DNA from 2 places in the Kocuria sp. BT304 genome. Region 2 is predicted to be linked to the other one. Evidence: predicted binding sites of a transcription regulator. Region 2 holds the regulator's gene; the other holds the start of a gene.
The links. The regulator LexA, encoded in region 2, represses DNA repair genes until DNA is damaged. The targets are predictions, from matches to a motif close to TCGAACANNTGTTCGA.

Region 1: DNL27_RS06315 (DUF6504 family protein) is a predicted target of LexA. The motif match lies at 9,655-9,670, and genes of this name have one in related genera.

The regions. Positions count from the first base shown of each region.
Region 1 covers NZ_CP030039.1:1,405,540-1,417,232, reverse strand. Annotated here, with positions in the region: gene DNL27_RS06345 (ornithine cyclodeaminase family protein) at 1-497, opposite strand, end outside; gene nrdE (class 1b ribonucleoside-diphosphate reductase subunit alpha) at 668-2,827, opposite strand; gene nrdI (class Ib ribonucleoside-diphosphate reductase assembly flavoprotein NrdI) at 2,824-3,318, opposite strand; gene nrdH (glutaredoxin-like protein NrdH) at 3,687-3,923, opposite strand; gene DNL27_RS06325 (App1 family protein) at 4,285-5,355, opposite strand; gene DNL27_RS06320 (DNA polymerase III subunit alpha) at 5,431-9,138, opposite strand; gene DNL27_RS06315 (DUF6504 family protein) at 9,224-9,631, opposite strand; gene DNL27_RS06310 (MFS transporter) at 10,225-11,526, opposite strand.
Region 2 covers NZ_CP030039.1:1,913,809-1,925,501, forward strand. Annotated here, with positions in the region: gene hisB (imidazoleglycerol-phosphate dehydratase HisB) at 1-154, opposite strand, end outside; gene DNL27_RS08470 (histidinol-phosphate transaminase) at 405-1,451, opposite strand; gene DNL27_RS12455 (LysM peptidoglycan-binding domain-containing protein) at 1,531-1,902, opposite strand; gene lexA (transcriptional repressor LexA) at 2,508-3,266, shown strand; gene DNL27_RS08485 (ATP-dependent DNA helicase) at 3,374-5,422, opposite strand; gene hflX (GTPase HflX) at 5,419-7,077, opposite strand; gene DNL27_RS08495 (class I SAM-dependent methyltransferase) at 7,163-7,819, shown strand; gene dapF (diaminopimelate epimerase) at 7,845-8,789, opposite strand; gene miaA (tRNA (adenosine(37)-N6)-dimethylallyltransferase MiaA) at 8,800-9,741, opposite strand; gene miaB (tRNA (N6-isopentenyl adenosine(37)-C2)-methylthiotransferase MiaB) at 9,748-11,289, opposite strand; gene DNL27_RS08515 (regulatory protein RecX) at 11,524-11,693, opposite strand, start outside.

The DNA.
Region 1 (11,693 bases), 510 kb from region 2:
CCGCACACGACCACCTCGTCCAGTGCCCTGACGTCCGCGAACGCCTCGATGTGGGACAGCGCCTGCGGACCGGTGCCGAACACCATCAGGGTGCGGGCCCCCGGGGCCGCCAGGTGCTCGGCGGCCAGTGCGGAGATCGCCGGTGTGCGCAGCGTGGTGAGCGCGTTGCCCTCCATCATGGCGCGCACGGTGAGGGTGGCGGTGTCCAGCAGCAGGTAGGTCGCCTGGATCCGTGGCAGGCCCCGCTGCGGGTTGCCCGGGGAGACCGAGGCCACCTTGACGCCGCTCCACGGCCCCAGCACGGAGGGCATGAGCAGCATCTGGCCCTCCCCCGCCGCCACGTTGTCACGGGCGGGATCCTCCTCGGGGCGGAAACCGCTCCGCAGGGTCTCGGCCAGCAGCTCGCGGGCCCGCCGCGGACTCACGGCGTCGAGGATCTGCCGGGCGGTAAACCACCGCGGTGTGCTCTCCGAGGTGCTCTGCTGGGGCTGGGTCATGCGGGGTTTCTCCTGAAGTGGTGGGACGGGCGGGCGCGCGCTCGGCGAACCCGGGGACGCCGCTGCCCCGCACGACGGGCCGGTCGAACGGGGCAGCGGAGCAGGGCGAGGCCCCCGGGGGACGCCACGCGGCGGCGTCGTCCCCCGTGCTCACCGACGACGACGGCGCGTCACAGCATGCAGGACACGCAGCCCTCGACCTCTGTGCCCTCGAGCGCCAGCTGGCGGATCCGCGAGTAGTACATGGTCTTGATGCCCTTGCGCCACGCGTAGATCTGCGCCCGGTTGATGTCCCGCGTGGTGGCGGTGTCCTTGAAGAACAGCGTCAGCGACAGGCCCTGGTCCACGTGCTGCGTGGCCGCGGCGTACGTGTCGATGATCTTCTCGAAGCCGATCTCGTACGCGTCCTGGAAGTACTCCAGGTTCTCGTCATTCATGAAGGGCGCCGGGTAGTACACGCGCCCCAGCTTGCCCTCCTTGCGGATCTCGATGCGCGAGGCGATCGGGTGGATCGAGGAGGTGGAGTTGTTGATGTACGAGATGGAACCCGTGGGCGGCACGGCCTGCAGGTTCTGGTTGTACATCCCGTCCGCCATGACCTTCTCGCGCAGCTCACGCCAGTCCTGCGCGGTGGGCAGCGCCACACCGGCGCGCGCAAAAAGCTCGCGGACGCGGGCGGTCGCAGGCTCCCACGTGCCGTCGACGTACTTGTCAAAGTACGTGCCGTTCGCATAGTCGGACTTCTCGAAGCCCACGAAGGACTCCCCGCGCTCCTTGGCGATCAGGTTCGACGCCCGGATCGCGTGGTACGTCACGGCGTAGAAGTACATGTTCGTGAAGTCCACGCCCTCCTCGGAACCGTAGAACACGTGCTCCTTGGCCAGGTACCCGTGCAGGTTCATCTGGCCCAGGCCCACCGCGTGGGACATCTGGTTGCCGCGGCGGATCGAGGGCACGGAGTCGATGTTGGACATGTCCGACACTGCGGTGAGGCCGCGGATCGCGGTCTCGATGCTCGCCCCGAAGTCCGGGGACTCCATGGCCATGGCGATGTTCATGGACCCCAGGTTGCACGAGATGTCCTTGCCCACCTCCGCATAGGTGAGGTCCTCGTTGTAGACCGAGGGCTCGGAGACCTGCAGGATCTCGGAGCACAGGTTGGACATGATGATCTTGCCGTCGATCGGGTTGGCGCGGTTCACCGTGTCCTCGAACATGATGTACGGGTAGCCGGACTCGAACTGCACCTCCGCGACGGTCTGGAAGAACTCGCGGGCGTTGATCTTGGTCTTCGTGATCCGAGAGTCGTCCACCATCTCGTGGTACTTCTCGCTCACGTTCACGTCCGCGAAGGGCATTCCGTAGATGCGCTCCACGTCGTACGGCGAGAACAGGTACATGTCCTGGTTCTTCTTCGCCAGCTCGAACGTGATGTCCGGGATGACGACGCCGAGCGAGAGGGTCTTGATGCGGATCTTCTCGTCCGCGTTCTCGCGCTTGGTGTCCAGGAAATTGAGGATGTCCGGGTGGTGGGCGTGCAGGTACACAGCACCCGCGCCCTGACGGGCCCCCAGCTGGTTCGCGTAGGAGAACGAGTCCTCCAGCAGCTTCATGACCGGGATGACGCCCGAGGACTGGTTCTCGATCATCTTGATCGGCGCACCGGACTCGCGCAGGTTCGTCAGCGCGAACGCCACACCGCCGCCGCGCTTGGACAGCTGCAGCGCCGAGTTGATGTTGCGCCCGATGGACTCCATGTTGTCCTCGAAGCGCACCAGGAAGCACGAGACCAGCTCGCCGCGCTGCTTCTTGCCCGCGTTGAGGAACGTGGGAGTGGCCGGCTGGAAGCGACCGGAGATGATCTCGCCCACCAGACGCTTCGCCAGGGTCTCGTCCCCGTCCGCGAGGTAGAGGGAGACCATGACCACGCGGTCCTCGAAGCGCTCCAGGTAGCGCTGTCCGTCGAACGTCTTCAGCGTGTAGGACGTGTAGAACTTGAACGCGCCCAGGAAGGTCTGGAAGCGGAACTTGTAGCCGTACGCCTGCTTGGACAGCTCCTTGATGAACTCCACGCTGTACTTCTCAAGCACCTCGGCCTCGTAGTACTGGTGGTCCACCAGGTACTTGAGCTTCTCCTCGAGGTCGTGGAAGAACACGGTGTTCTTGTTGACGTGCTGCAGGAAGTACTGCCGCGCGGCCTGACGGTCCGCCTCGAACTGGATGTTGCCCTCGGCGTCGTAGAGGTTCAGCAGGGCGTTGAGCTCGTGGTAGCCCAGACCCCGGTACTGCTCGGGGCACGTGGGATCCTCGTGACCGGGCTCGACGCTCACTCCCGGGGTTTCGTGAATGCTGGCCAAAACTCTTCCAATCCTTGGGTGACTTTTTCGACGTCCTCGTCCGTGCCCATGAGCTCGAACTTGTACAGCAGGGGGACCTGGCACTTGGTGGCCACCTTCTCCGCGGCCACGCAGAACAGCGGCCCGAAGTTGGTGTTGCCCGCTCCGATCACACCCTTGAGGTGGGCCCGAGAGGGGGCGTCGTTGAGGAACTTGACGACTTGCGGGGGGACCGATCCCGCTCCCCCGGGGCGACCGTAGCTGGGCACAGCGAGCACGAACGGCTCCTCGATCCGGGGAGGGGGTTCGGACGTCCTGAGGGGCAGCCGGATGGAGCGCACCGGCAGCTTGGCGATGAAACGGTCCGTGTTGCGGGTGACGGAGGAGAAGTACACCACCAGGGGTGCGTCCTCCCCCGCCGGCGCGGGATTCCGATCGTGTTCCCGCTCCTTCGCCCGGGCGAGAACCGAGGCAAGAGCACTCATGGGCGGATCACTTCGATTCTGGGGGGATCGTGTCCGGGGATCGTGCGTGCGGAGAGCGGTTCCCGGCAGGGTCCTGGAACCGTCTGCCGGGACCGCCTCCCGGGGCCGGCCGGTCTCCGGTGTCCGACCGGGCAACGGTCGGACGGTGACCGGTGAGCCGCCGGTCGGTGCGCGGCCGGTTCCCGGCGACCGGTCCACGAGCGGGCGAGGGAGCTGGATGCGCCACGACCGGCTGCGCGGGTGGCGGCTGGTGCGAGTCCTGCCGGTGAGCGAGCCCCGCCGGTGAACGAGCGCGGGGCCGGTGGGCGGGCAGCCGGTCAGTGGTGCCGCCCGAGGGCCGGGCGGTGGCGTCCGGCCCGGTGCTCGGCTCAGGCGGAGAGCAGCAGGGCCAGGGAGTTGATCTTGTCCGGGCGGAACCCGGACCAGTGCTCGGAACCGGTCTCCACCACGGGGACCTGCTGGTAGCCCAGACCCACCACGTGCTCGTACGCGGCGGTGTCCTCGGTGACATCCACCACCGTGTAGTCGATGCCCTTCTTGGTGAGGGCACGGTAGGTGGCGTTGCACTGGACGCACGACGGCTTGGAATACACGGTGACTGACATAGCCCATTCTCCTTGCGGGAAGTACCTTTTGCTCCGGCGTTCCCGGGGCCGTGGGGCTCGTGAACCGGGTGGTGCGCCAGACGATTGAACATCTGCGTCAATACTACATCTAGTGGCGCACATGGACAGGACACCCAACATGATGTGGTCACGTGTTCCACAGGGGGTCGCGTGTTTTCCCCCGTGTTGTCCACAGGACGGGGCGGCGCGGACCGCGTGATCCCGCGGTCCGCGCCGCGGTCGGTGTGGATAAGAGCTGTTCCGGAACTCACCGAAAAAGTTTTCGGCCGCCGCTGCGGGCGCACGGCCGGGTGGGCGCAGCGGCCCTCCGGACGGGCAGGGCGCACCTGCCGGAGCGGGCTCAGAGCAGCCCGGCGTCCCGCAGCTGGTCCGAGATGGAGGCGCCGTCGTTGGCCTCGAGCCACAGCACGCCCTCGGGCACCGTGACCTGGTGCCGGTCCGAGACGCGGGCGCCCGCGGCGAGCACGGCCTCGGTGGGTGAGAGGTTGCGGATCACGATGGCCGCCACGGACTCCGGGTGGCGCTGGGCGAAGCCCGAGTAGATCTGCGGGTCGTGCTGACCGTCGTCCCCGATGAGGATCCACTTCACGTGCGGGAAGTTGGTGGCCAGACGCTGCAGGTTCTGCACCTTGTGCTGTGCGCCCGAACGGAACCACCGCTCCGTGGTGGGCCCCCAGTCCGTGAGCAGCAGCGCACCCGCCGGGTAGGCGTTGCGGGTGAGGAAGCGGCGCAGCGTGGGGGCCACGTTCCACGCCCCCGTGGAGAGGTAGAGGAACGGGGCGTGCGGGTGGCTCCGTCGCAGCCGGTCCATCATGGTGGACATCCCCGGGGTGGGGGTGCGGGCGTGCTCGTTGGCCACGAAGGAGTTCCACGCCGCGAGCAGGGGCCTGGGCAGCGCCGTGACCATCACGGTGTCGTCGACGTCGCACACGACACCCAGGTGCTGCTGGTCCGAGACCACGGTGATGGTGGCCTCGGTGACGTCCGAGCCCTCCGCCTGCATGTAGATGGTGTGCACCCCCGGGGCCATGGAGACGTTGAGGTCCACGTCGATCACGCCCCCCTTGTCCGCCACGAAGTGGAACTCGTGGTCCCCCAGCCACACGTTCACGTGCGCGAAGGCGTAGGGGACGGAGGAGAAGGAGCGCCACCCGCGGATGGACTCGGCGGCGTCGTCGGTCTCGCCCACCAGCGAGCGGGTCTTGAGCAGCACACGCCCCAGGGCGCGGACGTAGCGGGGACTGCCGTAGCCGTCGAACGCGAGCATGGTGGGGATGTCCCCCCGCTGCACCGCACGCCCCTGCCGCCACCGCTGCAGCTTCTGGTCGAAGCGGTAACCGAGGTTGATGGCCTGCTCCGTGACCTGGTCCACGGACGGCAGCAGCTCCCCTGCACCGGTGTTCTTCGCCATGGCTCTCAGTGTTCCACAGCACTCGCGGTGTGCCGCACCGTGCCGTTGCGCGTCCGCGGTGTGTCATGGGCGGTGTCATCGCACACCCGCCCCGTGCCCGGACGCCTTCTGAGTGGTGGCCCGCGGCCCGCTGCCGTGCCCCCGGGGCTGCCGCGCCCGTGCCGGCCCGTCGCGCCGCGGCGGCCGCGAGGGGGTGGGGCACGATCCCAGCAGCGTGCGGGGGTCGGGGAGGGTCTCCGGGCGGGAGAGGTCCCAGGCCCGGACCGCCTGGATCCCGATCCCGCGGGGGCCCGTGCGTCGTGTGTGGCCGTGGACCAGCAGCAGCGTGGGAGCGAAGAGCACCTCCCCGGAGGCAGCCTGCGCCTCGTCGAAGAACGTGCAGTCCACCGCCCCCGAGCCGTCGTCCAGGGAGATGAAGACCACGCGTCTGCCGCTGCGCATGGGAGGGGTCATGGTGGAGACCCGCACACCGGCCACGACCACCTCGCTGCCGCTGCGCAGCCCCAGCAGGTCCTGCGCCCGTGTGGCACGGTAGGCGCGCACGAGCTCGGCATGGGAGTCCATGAGGTGGGCGCTGACCTCGATGTCCATGGTCTCCATCTCCGCCCGCACCCTCTCCTGCGGGGTGAGCTCGGGCAGCCGGGCTGGCAGGGACGTCAGGTCCACGTCCCCCAGGGGCAGTGCGAGCTGCCCCTGGCCCGGCCCGGTGCGTCCCGCGGACCCCCGGGCCGGGAGCTGCGCCCGGTCCGTCAGGAAGTGGACCATGTCCGCGCGGGAGGCACGGGTCCCGGAACCGTGCAGCAGCCCGTCGAGGGCCCCGGCCGTGGCGAGGCGCTGCAGGCTCCGCCGGGAGGGCCGGGCACGGGCGCGGACCGCGGCGAGGTTCTCGTAGGGCTGCCCCGCGAGGAGCCGCTCGATCTCGGCGGAGCTGACCCCGGTGATGGCACTCAGGGACATCCGGATCCCCCAGGCACCGTCCTGCGTGTGGGGGATCCCCGCGTCCAGGTCCCCGGAGACCACGGTGCCGGGCCGGGGCGTCACCGCTTCCACGCGGTGGTGCTCCCCGCTGCGGTTGACGTCCGGTCCCAGCACGGGGATGCCCATGCGGCGGGCCTCCCCCACGAGCAGCCGCGCCGGGTACATCCCAGGGTCGTGCTCCCACACCCCCGCCATGAAGGCCTCCGGGTGGTGCGTCTTCAACCACGCGGACTGGTAGGTGGGCACTGCGAAGGCCACCCCGTGGGCCTTGCAGAAGCCGAAGCTGCCGAACGCGTGGAGGATCTCCCACACGGTGTCGATGACGGCCCGCGTGTAGCCCCGGGCACGTGCGCCCTCCCGGAAGGCGGTCTCCACCGGCTCCTCGCCGGGGGAGCCCAGCAGGCGGCGCCAGACGTCGGCGCGGCCCAGGCCGCACCCGGTCATCCGGTCCATGATCCGCATGATCTGCTCGTGGTAGACGGCCACGCCGCGGGTCTCGGCGAGGACCTCCTCGAGGTCCGGGTGGGGGTACACGGGGGTGGACCAGCCGTGGCGGGCGTCCAGGTAGGGGCGGACCATGTTGGCCTGCATGGGCCCGGGGCGGAAGAGGGAGATGTCCACGACGAGGTCGTTGAACTCCTCGGGGCCCATCGTGCCGATGAGCTCGCGCTGCCCGGGGGACTCGATCTGGAAGCAGCCCAGGGTGTGGGTGGAGCTGATGAGGCGGAAGGTGTCGGGGTCGTCGCGGGGCATGGTGTCCAGGTCCGGGAGCGCCTCGTGGGGGTGCAGCCGTGCGACCTCCGCGACGGCGTGGGCGAGGGTGGACTGCATGCGCACGCCCAGGATGTCGAGCTTGATCAGCCCCATGGGGTCCATGTCGTGCTTGTCGTACTGGGACATGGGCAGCCCGATTCCGCTGGCCTGCACGGGGGTGCGGTCCAGCAGGGTGGTGTCGGAGAGGATCACCCCGCACGGGTGCATGGAGATGTGGCGGGGCAGCCGGTCGAGGCGCTCGGTGAGGTCCACCAGCAGGTCCATCTGCCGGTTGTCCCTGAGGCGCTGCGCGAGGGGAGCCAGCTCGGGGCGGCGGGAGATCTCCTCGCGCAGCGTGCCCCCCGGAACCCGCCACAGCTGACCCGCCACGTGGTCGACGTCCTGCGGGCCGAGGCCGAGGGCGAGTCCGGCGTCCCGGACGGCACCGCGGGAGCGGTAGGCGTTCTGCATGCTCATGAGGGTCACGCGGCGGGGACCGAAGCGTTCGAAGATCCGGCGGTAGACGTCGTGGCGGCGGGCGCTCTCCATGTCGATGTCGATGTCCGGGAGGTTGGGGCGCAGCGGTGAGAGGAAGCGCTCGAACACGAGGTCGTACTCGAGGGGGTCCGCGGGTGAGATCCCGAGCAGGTGCACCACCAGGGAGGAGACCCCGGAGCCGCGCGCGGCGTGGCGCACGTCCATGGCGCTCATCAGGTCCGAGACCTCTCCCACGGTGAGGAAGTACCCGGCGAACCCCAGCTGGGAGATCACGGACAGTTCGCGCTCGAGCCTCTCGCGCAGGGACTCCCTGTTGAGCCCGGGGACGGTGCGGTCCCAGTCCTCCCCGGCGTGCAGCCGGGCGAGACCGGCGTAGCAGCGCCGGGCGAGCTCGCGGTCCGGGTCCCCGCTGAGGCCGAGGACGGAGGCCTCCGGGATCATGGGGGTCCCGATGCCGAGGTCCCCCTGCGGGTCCAGGCGGCAGCGTTCGGCGAGGTGGTGGGTGTCCACGAGCAGCCGGGCGGGGGTGTCCCGGTCCACGCGGGCGGCGGTGACGATCTCGTGGGCGAGCCGTTCCATGCGCGGGCCGTCCTTGAGCCAGCCCTGGCCGTTGGGCTGCAGCACCCCACGGTCCGCCCCGGCGAGCTCGTCGAGGGACATGAGGGTGCGGGCGGCGTCGAGGACGTCCGCGGTGACGGCCTGCCCCGGGTGGGCGTAGCGCACGGCGTTGCTGAGCACCACGGGCACGTCCGCGGCGCGCCCGAGCTCGTAGAGGCGCACCGCGTGCCCCGTGCTCAGCGCCTCGCCCTGCGGCGCCAGGTGGGTGGTGGTCTCCACCACGAGGGCACCGGGTGGCAGCCGGGCACGCCAGCGGTTCAGGGCCTCCCGCGCGCCCCGGTAGTGCCGCCGGGCCAGCAGCCTGCCGGCGTCCGAGTCCGGCCCCACCAGCACCACGAGTCCGGGCTCCCCACTGCGGGCGGCGCGGTGCACGTGGCGCGCGAGCTGCGCGGCGGTGAGGCCGATGGGGCTGGCCGCGGCGCGGTCGTGGGAGCGGTGGGCGGCCGAGACCAGCCGGCACAGCGCCGCGTACCCGGACCCGCCGTCGTGCCCGGTGGCCAGCACCACCACCCGGCCGACCACCCGCGGCGCCGCCGTGCGCCGGCCCCCACGGGCCGCGGCAGACCCCGGGCGGACCGGGCCCGCACTCCCTGAGCCGGGGCCGCTCCCGTTCCCGCGTGCCGGAACGGGGTTCCCGCCCGGCCGCACGGCGCCGCCGCGCTGCGGTGTGCTCCCTGCACGCGGGCGCGCCCCGCCCGGTGCACCCGCGTGCTGCACGGGTTCCCGCAGCAGGGCGAGGTCCACCCCCAGCACGGGGGCGATCCCGTGCTCCTGACACGCCAGCACGTGCTTGACCGCACCGTAGAGACCGTCCCGGTCCGTGCACGCCAGGATCTCCGCGCCCTGCCCGGCGGCCGCCCGCGCGAGCTCCTCCGGGCGTGCCACGCCGTAGTGCGCACTGAACGCGGACGCCACGTGAAGATGAGGGAACCACATGCCCCTATTCGAAACTGTGTTCGAACATCTGTCAACCGAGGTGGGCACCTCCAACGGCGCCCCGGTGGGCTCCACGGCCACGGGATCACACACTGACACGCAGCAGCTGCCACTGCTCGGTGGCCTGGTTGCGTGTGAGCTCGAAGGTGCGGGCCACCGCCGCGCCCGCCTGGACGGCCTGGACCCGCCAGCGCTCCCGGTCCACCGCGCTGGTGCGGCTCTCGCGGGGCACGCGGGCCTCCACATCCCACCATTTCCGGCGTTCGAACCAGTGGATCACCGGTTCCAGCACGCGCTGCTCCCGGCCGTGGTAGACCAGTTCGCACGGGTTCCCCACGGCGTCGCAGCGCACCGAGACATCCTCCGGGGCAGGTTCTGCCCCCCACTCCCCCGCGGCCCCGGCCGCCTCGGGGTCGAGGGCGGCCCCGATCACGGGAACCGTGTCCCACGGGTCCTCGAAGCTCTCGATCTGCCGCATGTCCAGCACCGTCATGATGCGCCGTCCTCCCCAGGTGTTCGAACCTTTATTCGACTCCTGAGACGGTGCCAAGGCCGTCCGACACGCATAAGCGACCGCGCCCAGGGCATGCCCCCCACTCCCCCGGCCGTGCCATCGTCGGCACGCGCTCGGAGCCACGGTCGGACGTCACACGGAGGGCAGGTCCTCAGCGGGGCGCGGTCGGACACCACCGGGCGGGCACGTCCCCAGCACCGGCACGCCTCGGTGCGACCGACGTGGACGTGCTCAGGAGCGGGGGCGACCCCACCGGGCGGCCAGGTGCCACAGCTGCGTGAGGGGCAGCGGCTCGTACCGACCGCTACGAGCCGCCTCACCGATGATGCGCGCGTCGATGACGTGGCCGCGGGCGCCGAGCCGCGGCAGTTCTCATGGGTGCCGAGGGTCGTCAGGTCGAGGACGCGTCCTTCGTGCCGCTCGAGGGGGATCCGAAGTCGGCGGGCCGCCCCTCGACGCTCAGGGGTTCCACCGTGCAGAGCGGCATGTGCGGGGACCACACGGCATCCGGCGGCGTCCGCAGCATGCGCCCACCCCTGCCCGGATCCGGTCGGGGATGTGGCAGTCACGTCCTACGCGTGGTGCTCCGAGCGCATCAGGGCCACGGCGAGCACGGAGCTGAGGCAGCACGCCGCGAGGAAGGTGGCCGCGCCCCACGTGGCCCCGCCGGACGCGGTGATCAGGGCCGCAGCGACGAGCGGACTGAACCCAGCCACGACCGCCCCGTTGGTCTCGCGCGCCAGGGCGATGCCGCTGAAGCGCTCCGCCATGGGGAACAGCCCGGCCAGGAACGTGCCCTGCGCCCCGGAGGTGCACGCGACCACGAGTCCGTACCCCACGCCGATGGCCACGGTCGCGAGCACCGTGTCCCCGGACGCCAGCGCGCGGAACAGCGGGAAGGCTCCCAGTGCGCCGAGCAGGGATCCCACGGCCAGCACGGGTCGCGCCCCGAACCGGTCCGCGGCAAGTCCCCCCAGGGGAGTGGTCAGCACACCGCACACGGAGCCGATGCTCACCGCCAGCAGCGCCGAGCCGCGCGGCATGCTCACGGCCGGGGAGGTCATGAAGGACAGCGAGAACACGGCCAGGATGTAGTTCAGGGCGTTGTGACCGGCCAGCGCGAAGAACCCCGCGAGCACGGCCCTGGTGTGGTGGCGCAGCAGCTGCAGCAGCGGCACCTTGCGCCCCTGCCCCTGCTGCCGCGCCCGGGCCAGGGCTGCCTCGTACTCGGGACTCTCCTCGAGCTTGGCGCGGATGAACACCGCGAGCGCGAAGAGCACGGCCGAGGCCAGGAACGGGACGCGCCACGCCCAGGCGAGCAGGGCGTCGTCGCCCTGGGACGCCGCCCAGAGGAACGCGACGGACGCCAGCACGATGCCGGCGGGCGGTGCGAAGAGCACCAGGGAGGTGTAGAGGCCGCGGCGCCGGGGCGGGGCGAACTCGGCCACGAGGGTCATGGCCCCGGCGAGCTCGGCGCCCGCGCCCATGCCCTGCAGCAGCCGCAGCAGCACGAGCAGCACGGGGGCGGCCGCGCCGATGGCCAGGTGGATGGGCAGCAGGCCGATGCCCACGGTGGCCACGCCCATGAGGACCACCGTGAGCATCATCGCGGGGCGGCGCCCGTGGCGGTCCCCCACGTGCCCCACCAGGACGCCTCCGAGAGGACGCGCCACGAATCCCACGGCGAAGGTCGCGAACGCGGCAAGGGAGGCGCCTGCGGACGATCCCGCGAAGAAGAGCGGCCCGATCACGAGCCCCGCGGCGGTGCCGTAGAGCGCGTAGTCGTACCACTCGATCACGGTTCCCACGATGGCCGCGAAGAGTGCCCTGCCCGCGCCGGGGCGCGCCGATGTCCGTGCTGTGTCCTGGTTCACGGGCCCACCCTTCGACCCTGCCGGGACTGGGATGTGTCGCGCCTCACGTCAGCGGGCCGTGTCGGGGGACGACGCCGCCCGCGGACCTGACGAGCCCGCCGCGCCAGTCGTCCGCTCCCGGCGAGCCGCACGCCCCCACGGGCCCCGGCTGCAGCACCACATGCTGC
Region 2 (11,693 bases):
AGAAGGGCACCGTGGTCTCGATGTGCGAGACCCCGGTGCCGTCCAGGTTCAGGCTCACCCGCACCGAAGACTCGCTCGTGACGCGCTCCACCGTGGCGGTGCGCGGCGCGGGGGATGCCGGTGCGGCCGTGAACTGTGTGCCGGTATCGCTCATCTGTGGTGCTGACTCCTCGTGGTGGGTGGTGTCCCGCGGGTGGCCCGCCCCCGCGAGCTGCTGCTCTCGGCGCAGGGCGCGGCTGCCGCTCGTGGCCCGGGATGTTCGAGCCGACGGTCGGGGGCGGTGACCTCGCGGAACGGACGGCCCGGGACCGTTCCAGTCTAGGACGCCCGGGCGGACGCTCTGCGGACGGACTCGCGCGCGAGACGTCCACCCAGCGCCGAGGCCGCGGATCCGGCGTGCTCCCTCATGCGGTGGCGAGGCACGCACGCACCGCGGCGAGGAACGCGGTGGTCTCCTCCTCGGTGCCGGCGGTGACCCGGAGGTGGCCGGGGATCCCGACATCCCGCACGAGCACCCCCCGGTCCAGCAGTCCCTGCCACATGGCGTGGGCGTCCCCCGCGCAGTCGAAGAACACGAAGTTGGAGTCGGACACCGCCGGGGTGAGCCCGAGCCGGGTGAGCTCCGAGACGATGCGGTCCCGCTGGGCCTTGACGTCCTCGACGGTCGCGAGCAGCTCCGGGTGGTGCGCGAGCGCGGCAAGGGCCGTGGCCTGCGTGACCGAGGACAGGTGGTACGGAAGCCGGACCAGACGCATGGCGTCCGCCACGTGCGGTGCGGCGGCGAAGTACCCCAGGCGGGCCCCGGCCAGCGCGAAGGCCTTGCTCATGGTGCGGGAGACGATCAGCCGGGGCCGCCCCTCCAGCAGGGTCAGGGCCGAGGGGGTGCCCTGGCGCGCGAACTCCGCATAGGCCTCGTCCACGACCACGACGGTCTGCGTGGCCTCCCCCGCCTCGTACACGGCCGAGACGACGTCGAGGTCGAGCGCGGTGCCGGTGGGGTTGTTCGGGGAGCACAAGAACACGACGTCGGGCGCGTGCTCGCGCACCTGGCGGGCGGCGGAGTCCGCGTCGAGGGAGAAATCGGTGTCCCGCTCCCCCTCGATGAACGCGGTGCCCGTGCCGAGCGCGAGCAGCGGGTACATCGAGTAAGTGGGAACGAAGCTGAGCAAGGACCGTCCCGGACCACCGAAGGCCTGCAGGATCTGCTGCAGGATCTCGTTGGACCCGTTGGCGGCCCACAGGTTCTCACGGGTGAGCCCGTGACCCAGGTACGAGGCCAGGGACTCGCGCAGAGCGGTGAAGTCCCGGTCCGGGTACCGGTTGAGGGACGACGCAGCCGCCTGCACGCCCCGGGTGATGGCCTCGACGACGCCCGGCGGGACGGGATGGGTGTTCTCGTTGGTGTTCAGCGCCACCCGAACCTCCAGCTGCGGGGCCCCGTAAGGGGACATGCCACGCAGGTCGTCGCGGAGCGGCAGGGACGAGACGGTGTTCTCCGGAGAATTCACCGGCCCAGTCTAACGGCCGGGTCTATCGGGACGGCACTTCCAGGACCTGCCCCGCGGAGAGGTCCGGGGAGGTCAGGCCGTTGAGCTCAGCGATGTCACGCATGACCTCGCGGGGGTCCCGCTGCGGATCCGCCGCCACGGCGATCTCCCACAGGCTCTGCCGGGACTGGACCGTCACGCTGTGCGTGACCGGGGCTCCCACCGCATCGGTGGAGGCGTGCACGGTAGGAGGCAGCAGGAACACCGCGGCCACCACGAGCAGCGCCGCAGCACCCGTGACCACCGGCAGACCGATCAGCAGGAACCGGCCCCGACGGGTCAGTCGGAGGACGGCCCCCGCGGCGGAGTCCACGGAGCCCGCCGGACGGGCCTCAGCGGCGGAGACTCCCCGCACGATGGCCCTGATCCCCGAGATCCGAGACGCCGCATCCCCTGCGTGGCCGCCCGGCGCGGTCTCGCCGCGACCGGCACCGCTCCGTGCGGCGTTCCCGCGCGCGGCGCTGCCCGGCACGACCTTCCCGCGGAGACCCGCGACTCGCGCCGGGGTGCTCCGACGCTCTGACCCGAGACCCGCGGCACCGCGACCATCTGAACCCCGACCCGCTGCATCCCGGGCCGCTGCACCCCGAGCAGCGCCCACGCGGACCCGCGCGCCCCGGGTGCCGTGTAGCACGGCGCGGCGGGCGGTCCCCGGCATGGTGAGAGCGGTCATGGCAACCTCCTGGTGGTCTGTCTGGTGCCACCGTCCGGTGGCGGTGTTCGAACGCCGGTGGCGTGTAGAACACATCTTCGAATCACTGGAACCAGTTCTAGCACGGATGTACGAATCCTGTCGAGGTCTGTTTCGAACACATATTTGAATACGCAGGCCAGCGCGGGTTAAGCTGGTGCGACACCCGTGACAGTCGACCCCACGTCTCCGACACGCATAAGCGGACGGCGCTCCGCGGCCCAAACCTTCGGGAGCGCAGTGTGCGACGCGGCGAAAGGACCCCGCTCGTGAGCACCACTTCCCCGGCTCAGCAGACACCCGGCCCGCGCGCTGGAGCACTCTCCGACCGTCAGGCCAAGATCCTCGGCGCCGTGCAGCGCTCGATTGCGGACCGGGGGTACCCGCCGTCCATGCGCGAGATCGGCGACATCGTGGGGCTGGCCTCGCTCTCGAGCGTCACCCACCAGCTCGGCCAGCTGGAGAAGTGGGGGTACCTGCGCCGGGACCCGCGCCGACCGCGCGCCATGGAGGTGCTGCGCCCGCTCAGCCAGCAGGAGCTCGACCGCCACCTGGGAGCCGCGGAGTCCGCGGGTGAGCAGTCCCCCTCCGGCGCCTCAGTGTCGCCCCTGGTGCCCACCATGTCCGCGGTGCCCGCGGTCGACGAGGACGCCGCCATGGTCCCGGTGCCTCTCGTGGGACGGATCGCGGCCGGCGGGCCCATCACCGCCGAGCAGTCTGTCGAGGGGGTCTACTCCCTGCCCCGGCAGTTCGTGGGCCACGGCCAGCTGTTCATGCTCAGGGTCTCCGGCGACTCCATGATCGACGCCGCCATCTGCGACGGGGACTGGGTGGTCGTGCGGCAGCAGAACTCCGCGGAGAACGGGGACGTGGTGGCCGCGCTGCTCGACGACGAGGCCACCGTGAAAACCTTCCGACAGCGGGACGGCCACACCTGGCTGCTGCCGCAGAACACCCGCTACGAGCCCATCCTGGGCGACCACGCCACGGTGATGGGCAAGGTCGTGTCGGTGTTCCGCTCCCTGTGACGCCCCGCCCGGCCTGAGCGCGGCCCGCAGAGCGCGCGGTCGAGGGCCGCCCGGATCACGCCGGACGGCAAACCCGCGGGACTGCGCGGTTCGAGCAACGCCCGGGATCAGGACCGGTTCAGCCGCTCCAGGGCGCCCAGCACGGTGCTCCTGTCCGTGGTCGGCCACAGCGGGGGCAGCGAGCGGGCCAGGAACGAGCCGTAGCGTGCGGTGGCCAGCCGGGAGTCCAGCACCGCCACCACACCCCGGTCCCCGCTCGCCCGGATCAACCGCCCCGCGCCCTGCGCGAGCCGCACGGCGGCGTGGGATGCGGAGACCGTCATGAAGCCGTTGCCCCCGGCGCGCTCGGCCGCACGGGTCCGCGCGGTCCCCAGGGGGTCGTCCGGGCGCGGGAACGGGATCCGGTCGATCACCACCAGGCGGCAGGACTGACCCGGCACGTCCACGCCCTGCCACAGGCTCATGGTGCCGAACAGGCTGGCCGCGGGGTCGTCCGTGAAGTCCTTCACGAGGGACGGCAGCGATGCGTCCCCCTGGCACAGGATCGGGAGCTCCGTGCGTTCGCGCAGGGCCTCGGCGGCGTCCTCCGCGGCACGCCGTGACGAGAAGAGCCCCAGAGCACCGCCCCCCGATGCCTCCAGCAGGGCCAGCAGCTCGTCCAGCTGCTCGCCGGCCACGCCCCGGCTCGGCTTGGGCAGGTGCTTGGCCACGTAGAGGATGCCCTGGCGCCGGTAGTCGAAGGGGCTGCCCACGTCCACGCCCCGCCACGACGGCGCGCCCGGACCCTGCAGACCCAGGGAGCCGGCGACCGAGGAGAAGGAGGACCCCACGGCCAGGGTCGCGGAGGTCAGCACCACGGTCCGGCCGTCGAAGAGACCTTCCCGCAGGGGCCCCGCAACGCTCAGCGGGGCGATGTTGAGGGTCGCGGGCTCTCCCGCGTCGGTTCCCACGTACCCCTCCGTGGGGCTCCACCGGCCCACGCGGGAGACCCACAGGACGTCGTGGGTGGTGTCCGCACCGAGCACGCGGTCCGCGGTGTCCAGCAGCTCCGACAGCCGCGAGCGCGCGGCGTGGCGCCCGGCGTCCTCGCCCTTGGTCTCCCCCTTGGTCTCACTGAGACCGGTGCGCGCGGCGTCCTGGATCCCCCGGACGGCGTAGACCTGCTCCTCGGTGAACCCGCGCGGCAGCAGACCAGACTGCTCGTCGTCGAACGCCTTGTCGAAGGCCTGCGCGGCCCGTTCGAGGGCATCGCTCGACGCCGCGGTGTGCTTGCGCACCGCCGTTCCTGCCGCGCGCACGGCCGCGGCGGACAGCGAGGCCGTGACCGCCCCGGTCACGCGGTCGCGCAGCTCGTGCGCCTCGTCCACGATCACCACGTCGTGCTCCGGCAGCACCGCGAGTCCCTCGAACGCGTTGATCGCGAGCAGCGCGTGGTTGGTGATCACGATGTCCGCCTCGCCCGCCTGGGCCCGGGCACGTTCCGCGAAGCACTGCTCCACGAGGGGGCACTTCCGCCCGAGGCACTCCTTCGCGGTCACGGACACCTGGCGCCAGGCGGCGTCCGAGACGCCGGGGTGGATGTCGTCCCGGTCCCCCGTGTCGGTGATCTCAACCCACTCGCGCAGCCGCATGACCTGCTGGGCGAGCCCGCCGAGCGGCCGGTCTGTGCAGGGCTCGCCCCCGGGGACGCTGAACAGGGCGGCGTCCTCCTCCTCCGGGTAGCCGCCCTCGACCTTGTGCAGGCACGCGTAGTTCGAGCGTCCCTTGAGCAGGGCGACGTCCGGACGTTCGTGCAGCTCGTCCTCCAGGGCGTCGAGCAGCCGGGGGACGTCTCGCCCGGTGATCTGCGACTGCAGTGCCAGTGTGGCGGTGGCGACCACCACGGGCTTGTCCGAGCTGCGGGCGTGGACCAGCGCGGGGATCAGGTAGGCGAGCGACTTGCCCGTGCCCGTGCCCGCCTGCACGAGCAGGTGGCGGTGGGTCTGCAGGGCCTCGGCGACCTTCGCCGCCATGAAGCGCTGTCCGTCGCGGCGCTGCCCCCCGAGGGCGGTCACGGCGGCATCGAGAAGCTCCAGGGCGTCCGCGCCGCCGGGCAGGGACTCCGGGCGGACGTCCGAGACGTCCTTCCCGGACTCGTCGACGAACGGCGCACTCATGCGCCCTGCGTGTCCTGTTCCCCGACGTCGTGGGGCTGCGGGCGGTCGCTGCGGTACTGCTGGAGGTCCTCCACGAGGTCTTCGCGGACCCGGACGTGCAGCCGGGTCCCGTCCGGGGTGTGCTCGGTGCTGAGGATCTCGGCGTCCTGGGCGTGCAGCCGGGAGACCACCTCGCCGTGGACGTACGGCACGAGGAGGTCGAGGTCGTGGTTCGGACGCGGGATGGCCGCGGAGATCATCCGGCGCAGCTCCTCGATCCCCTCACCGGTGCGCGCGGAGACCGCCACGGAGGGGCTCTCGTGGTTGCGCAGCCGGGCGAGCACCACGGGATCGGCGATGTCCGACTTGTTCAGCGCCACGATCTCCGGGATGTCGTTGGCCCCCACGTCCGTGAGGACGTCCCGCACGGCCTTGAGCTGGCCCTCCGGGTCCGGGTGGGAGGCGTCGACCACGTGCACGATGACGTCCGCGTCCGCGACCTCCTCCAGCGTGGAGCGGAACGCCTCGACCAGCTGCGTGGGCAGCGAGCGCACGAAGCCCACGGTGTCGGCGAGGGTGTAGCCGATGCCGTCCGGGGTCTGGGCCTTGCGGACCGTGGGGTCCAGGGTGGCGAACAGCGCGTTCTCCACGAGCACCCCGGCGTCCGTGAGCCGGTTGAGCAGGGAGGACTTGCCGGCGTTGGTGTAACCCGCGATGGCCACCGACGGCACGGCGTTGCGCCGGCGGTTGAGCCGCTTGGTCTCCCGTGCGGGCTTCATGGCCGCGATCTCACGGCGCAGCTTGGCCATCCGCTGGCGGATGCGGCGGCGGTCGAGCTCGATCTTGGTCTCACCGGGACCGCGGCTGCCAATGCCCTCGCCCGACGCCGCCCGGCCACCGGCCTGGCGGGACAGGGACTCACCCCAGCCGCGCAGGCGCGGGAGCATGTACTCGAGTTGCGCGAGCTCCACCTGGGCCTTGCCCTCCTTGGACTTCGCGTGCTGCGCGAAGATGTCCAGGATCAGGCCGGTGCGGTCGATGACCTTGACCTTCACCACGTCCTCGAGCGCACGGCGCTGGGAGGGGGCGAGTTCGGCGTCCACGATCACGGTGTCCGCCCCGGTGGCGGCGACCACGTCCTTGAGCTCGAGTGCCTTTCCGGAGCCGAGGTACGTGCCCGGGTCCGGGTTCACGCGCCGTTGCAGCATGCCGTCCATGACCTCGGAGCCTGCCGTCTCCGCGAGCGCCGCGAGCTCACGCAGGGAGTTCTCGGCCTCCGCCAGGGTGCCGCTGGAGTACAGCCCGGCGAGGACCACGCGTTCGAGCCGCAGCTGGCGGTACTCGACCTCGGTGACGTCCTCCAGCTCCGTGGACAGCCCGGCCACACGCCGCAGGGCGTGGCGCTCCGCGAGATCCTGCTGGTCCCCGTCCGAGGGGACGTGGACGTCGTCCTCGTCCGCGAGCTCCCGGGCGCGACCGAGGCGCTCGTGGCCCGCGCGCGGCGCGGCGGCGTCGTCCTCCGGGGCGTGGCCGTCCGCGGTGACAACGGGCTCAGTGCGGGAGCGGGCACGCGCGAGGACGCGCGAGACGACGTCCTCGAGCTCGGATCCGGTCAAGTCACCGGAACGCCCGGGTTCATCCGACGCGTGGTTCCGGTGGGAAGAAGTGTCAGTCATGGTTCCTTGATCTGCGCTGGGGCTGGGTCGGGCCAGTCTAGCGCCGGGCACGGACACGCTGCGCTGGGCACTACCATGTGGAGCCATGGCCCCCGAACACCCCGCTGCGCACTACTTCGTCTCCGATCCCACGCTGCCCGAGAGGCCCCGCCGGATCGACGTGGAGCTGCGGGGACGGCACGTGCAGGTGGGCACCGCCGCGGGGGTGTTCTCCCCCGGGGACCTGGACAGGGGGACGGCGGCGCTGCTGCGCAGCGTGCCGGATCCCGAGGGGCGCGAGCTGCTGGACATCGGGTGCGGGTGGGGGCCCCTCACGATCGCGCTGGCACAGGCGGCGCCCGAGGCGCGGGTCACCGCGGTGGACGTCAACGAGCGCAGTCTGCGCCTCACGGCCGAGAACGCCGCCGCGCTGGGGCTGTCCGGTGTGGAGGCGCTGCTGCCGGGCGACGTTCCCGCCGGGCGCACGTTCGACACCATCTGGTCCAACCCGCCCATCCGCGTGGGCAAGGATGCGCTGCACGAGATCCTCGCCACGTGGCTGCCTCGGCTGAGCCCGGGCGGCACCGCGTGGCTCGTGGTGCAGAAGAACCTGGGCGGGGACTCGCTGCAGCGCTGGCTCGCCGCCACCCTCGGCGCCGACTTCGCCGTGCGGCGAGCCGCCACGGACAAGGGTTTCCGGATCCTCACGGTCCACCGGGACCCTGCGTCCCACGGCGCCCCTGAGCAGACGCACGCCGGGTGACGACGCCGCCCACTCCCTCCCGGGCCTAGACCAGCTCGGCGGTCGCCACGACCCGCACGGGACCCGCGAGCACCACGTGCTCCGTGCCGTCCGGGGCGGGCACGAACGTGACGGACAGGACCCCGCCGGGGACCTGGACGAACCAGCGGTCCGGTGACTGCGGACCGCCCCAGAACCTCGTGGCCGCCGCGGCCGCGCACGCCCCCGTGCCGCACGAGTGGGTCTCCCCCACGCCACGCTCGTGCACGCGCATCTCGAGGCGCCCGAGGTCGGTGTCGTCGTGCTCGAGAGGCACCACGAACTCCACGTTGGTGCCGTCAACGGGGACGGGGTCCACCGCGGGAGCCGTGTGCAGGTCCAGGGTGTCGAGCTTCTCCCCCTCGGAGAGCACCACCACGGTGTGGGGATTGCCCATGCCGATCGAGACCCCCGGGCGGGGCACCGTGAGCCCGGCCGCGGTGACCACGCAGTCCGAGCCGCGCTCACGGGCGAGCTCCCCGCGGGTGAAGCTCCACGGGCCCATGTCCACCGCGTAGCCGCCCGACGTGCGGGCCACCGTGCGCACCCCCGCCCGGGTGCCGATGCGCAGCCTCGCCCCCCGCGGCATCATGACGAGACCCTCGCGCACCAGGTGGTCCACGAACACCCGGACCCCGTTGCCGCACATCTGGGCCACGGAGCCGTCCGCGTTGCGGTAGTCCATGAACCACTCGGCGTCCGGGTGGCGCTCGAGCAGCCGCCGCCCCTCCTCGAGGTCCCGGGAGCGCACGGCCCGGATGAGGCCGTCCCCGCCCAGACCCAGGTGACGGTCGCACACGGCGGCCACGGTCTCCGGAGGGACGTCCAGGCTGCCGTCCCGGTCCGTGAAGACCACGAAGTCGTTGCCCGTGCCGTGCGCCTTGCTCACCCGCACGCCCGCCAGTTCGCTCCAGCCCACTGTGTGTCCCGTCCCCTCGTCGATCGTGTTCATGCGCGTCATCCTACTGAGCCGCCACGAGCCGCACGGCGCCGGCCGTGAGGCCGGCGATGCCGTTCGGATCCCCGGCGTCCAGCCAGTGCACGCGGGGGTCCGCGCCGAACCACGTGCGCTGGCGCTTGGTGAAGCGCCAGGTCGCCGCGACCGTGTCCTCGCGGGCGTCGTCCATGGTCGCCGAGCCGTCCAGCACGGCCAGCAGCTGCGGGTACCCGAGGGCCCGGCCCGCAGTGGGGCTCTCCCGCAGCCCCCGCGCCTCCAGGGCCTTCACCTCCTCCAGCCAGCCCCGTTCCAGCATGAGGTCCACGCGGTGCGCGAGGCGGCGGTTCAGCACCTCTCGGTCCATGGCGAGCCCGATCTGGACCGTGGGCTGCACGTAGCGGCGCTCGGGCATGAAGGACGTGAACGGGCGTCCGGTGAGGTCGTGCACCTCCAGGGCCCGCACGAGCCTTCGGTCGTCCTTGACGCGCTCCGCCGACCCCGGGTCCACCGCGGCGAGCTCACGCAGCAGCGCGGCTCTGCCCCGCTCCCGCAGCTGCTCCTCCCGGCGGGCCCGGACGGTGGCATCCGTGCCGGGGAACTCGATCGCGTCCAGCGCCGCCCGCACGTACAACCCCGAGCCGCCGACCAGCACCGGCACCCGGCCGCGGTCGCGGATCTCGTCCACCGCCCGGCGGGCATCGCGCTGGAACGCGGCCACGGAGGCCTCCTCGTGGATCTCCAGCACGTCCAGCAGGTGGTGGGGCACGCCCTGGCGTTCCTCAGGGGTGAGTTTCGCCGTGCCGACGTCCATGCCCCGGTAGAGCTGCAGGGCGTCCGCGTTGACGACCTCCCCGTCCAGCTCCCGGGCCAGGGCGATCCCGAGCTCGGACTTCCCCGTGCCGGTGGGCCCGACCACCGCCACGAGGGGAATGCGGGTGTCTTCCCTGCCCGCGTCCGGTGCACCCACGGCCGGTCAGGACTTCCGCAGGGTGGGCATGCCGAGCCCCACGGCCTGCGGGGAGCCGGCCGACGACGGCGCGGCGCACGACTCCGCCTGCGCGGCCTCCCACGCGTCCCCGCCGCGGGACCGGCGCAGCACGTACTGGGAGGCGTCCGCGGGGTCCGCGAGCAGGTGGTACGACGCCGCGCCGGTGACCGGTACGGAGACGACGTCGCCCGGGCGAGGCGCCGCGGCGCCGTCGGGAACCGTGAAGTGGACGAGGCGCTGGTCCCGGCTGCGCCCCGAGAGCCGGTGCGTGGACTCGGACTTGCGCCCCGACTGGGCGCTGACGAGCACCTCGGCCCGCGTGCCGACGAGCTGCCGGTTGAGCCGGGCACTGATGCCGTCCTGGAGAGCGGTGAGGCGCTCGAAACGTTCCTGGACCACGGCCGCCGGCACCTGGTCCGCCATCTCCCCCGCGGGCGTGCCCGGCCGGATGGAGTACTGGAACGTGAAGGCCGAGGAGAACTCCGAGGCCGCCACGACGTCCAGGGTGTCCTGGAAGTCCTGCTCCGTCTCCCCCGGGAAGCCCACGATGATGTCCGTGGTGATGGCGGCGTCCGGGATGCGGTCCCGCACGCGGTCCAGGATGCCCAGGAACCTGGTGGACCGGTAGGAGCGGCGCATCCGCTTGAGGATCCTGTCCGAGCCCGACTGCAGGGGCATGTGCAACTGGGGCATCACGTTGGGGGTCTCGGCCATCGCGTCGATCACGTCGTCCGTGAACGCCGCGGGGTGGGGGCTCGTGAACCGGATCCGTTCCAAGCCCTCGATCTCCCCGCACGCGCGCAGCAGCTTGGCGAAGGCACCGCGGTCGCCGAACTCCACACCGTAGGAGTTCACGTTCTGCCCGAGCAGGGTGACCTCCACCGCACCGGAGTCCACGAGCGCGCGCACCTCGGCCAGGATGTCCCCCGGGCGCCGGTCCTTCTCCTTGCCGCGCAGCTGCGGGACGATGCAGAACGTGCACGTGTTGTTGCACCCCACCGAGATGGACACCCACCCCGCATAGGCCTGCTCACGTTTGGTGGGCAGGGCGGAGGGGAACGTCTCGAGGGACTCGAGGATCTCCACCTGAGCCTGCTGGTTGTGGCGCGCCCGCTCCAGCAGCACGGGCAGGGAGCCGATGTTGTGGGTTCCGAAGACGACGTCCACCCACGGGGCCTTCTCCACGATGGTGGAGCGGTCCTTCTGCGCGAGGCACCCGCCCACGGCGATCTGCAGACGGTCGTTGCGGCGCTTGACCGGAGCGAGCTGACCCAGCTGCCCGTAGAGCTTGTTGTCCGCGTTCTCCCGCACGGCGCACGTGTTGAACACCACGAGGTCCGGCTCCCGCCCCACCGCGGGCACGTAGCCCGCGTTCTCGAGCAGGCCCGTGATCCGCTCGGAGTCGTGGGCGTTCATCTGGCAGCCCAGCGTGCGCACCTCGTAGGCGGGCGCACCCTGTCCCTCGCGGGGCACGGTCACGGCGCCCGTGGCGTTCAGGGGGCTGGGGTCCGGTGCGGTGTGGGGCATCTGAGTCACCAGATCATCTTAGGGAGGGGGGTCAAGTTTCCCGGCATCCAGCACGGGCCCGGTGGGAACGCGCCAAGTCCGGGTCGGGAGCACCCGGGCACACGAGTGCCTGGGCACCGGGGAGCCCGACATCCCGAGTGGTCCGGAGCCGAGGCGCACCGCCCGCCCGGCCCACCGGTCACGGCCACCACGGCGGCGGGCCCGGAGAGCCGGTTCACCCGCGGGCGAGGGGGCTCACGGGGTGTCCCACACCTCGGCGCCGTCCAGGTCCGTGCGCTCGTCCTCGGCGGCGGCCCCGAGATCGGCGAGGGCGTCCTTGACGACCCCGAACGCGAGGGAGGGCGGATACCCCTTGCGGCCGAGCATGCTCACGAGTCTGCGGGTGAGCCGGTCCCGTTCCGCGC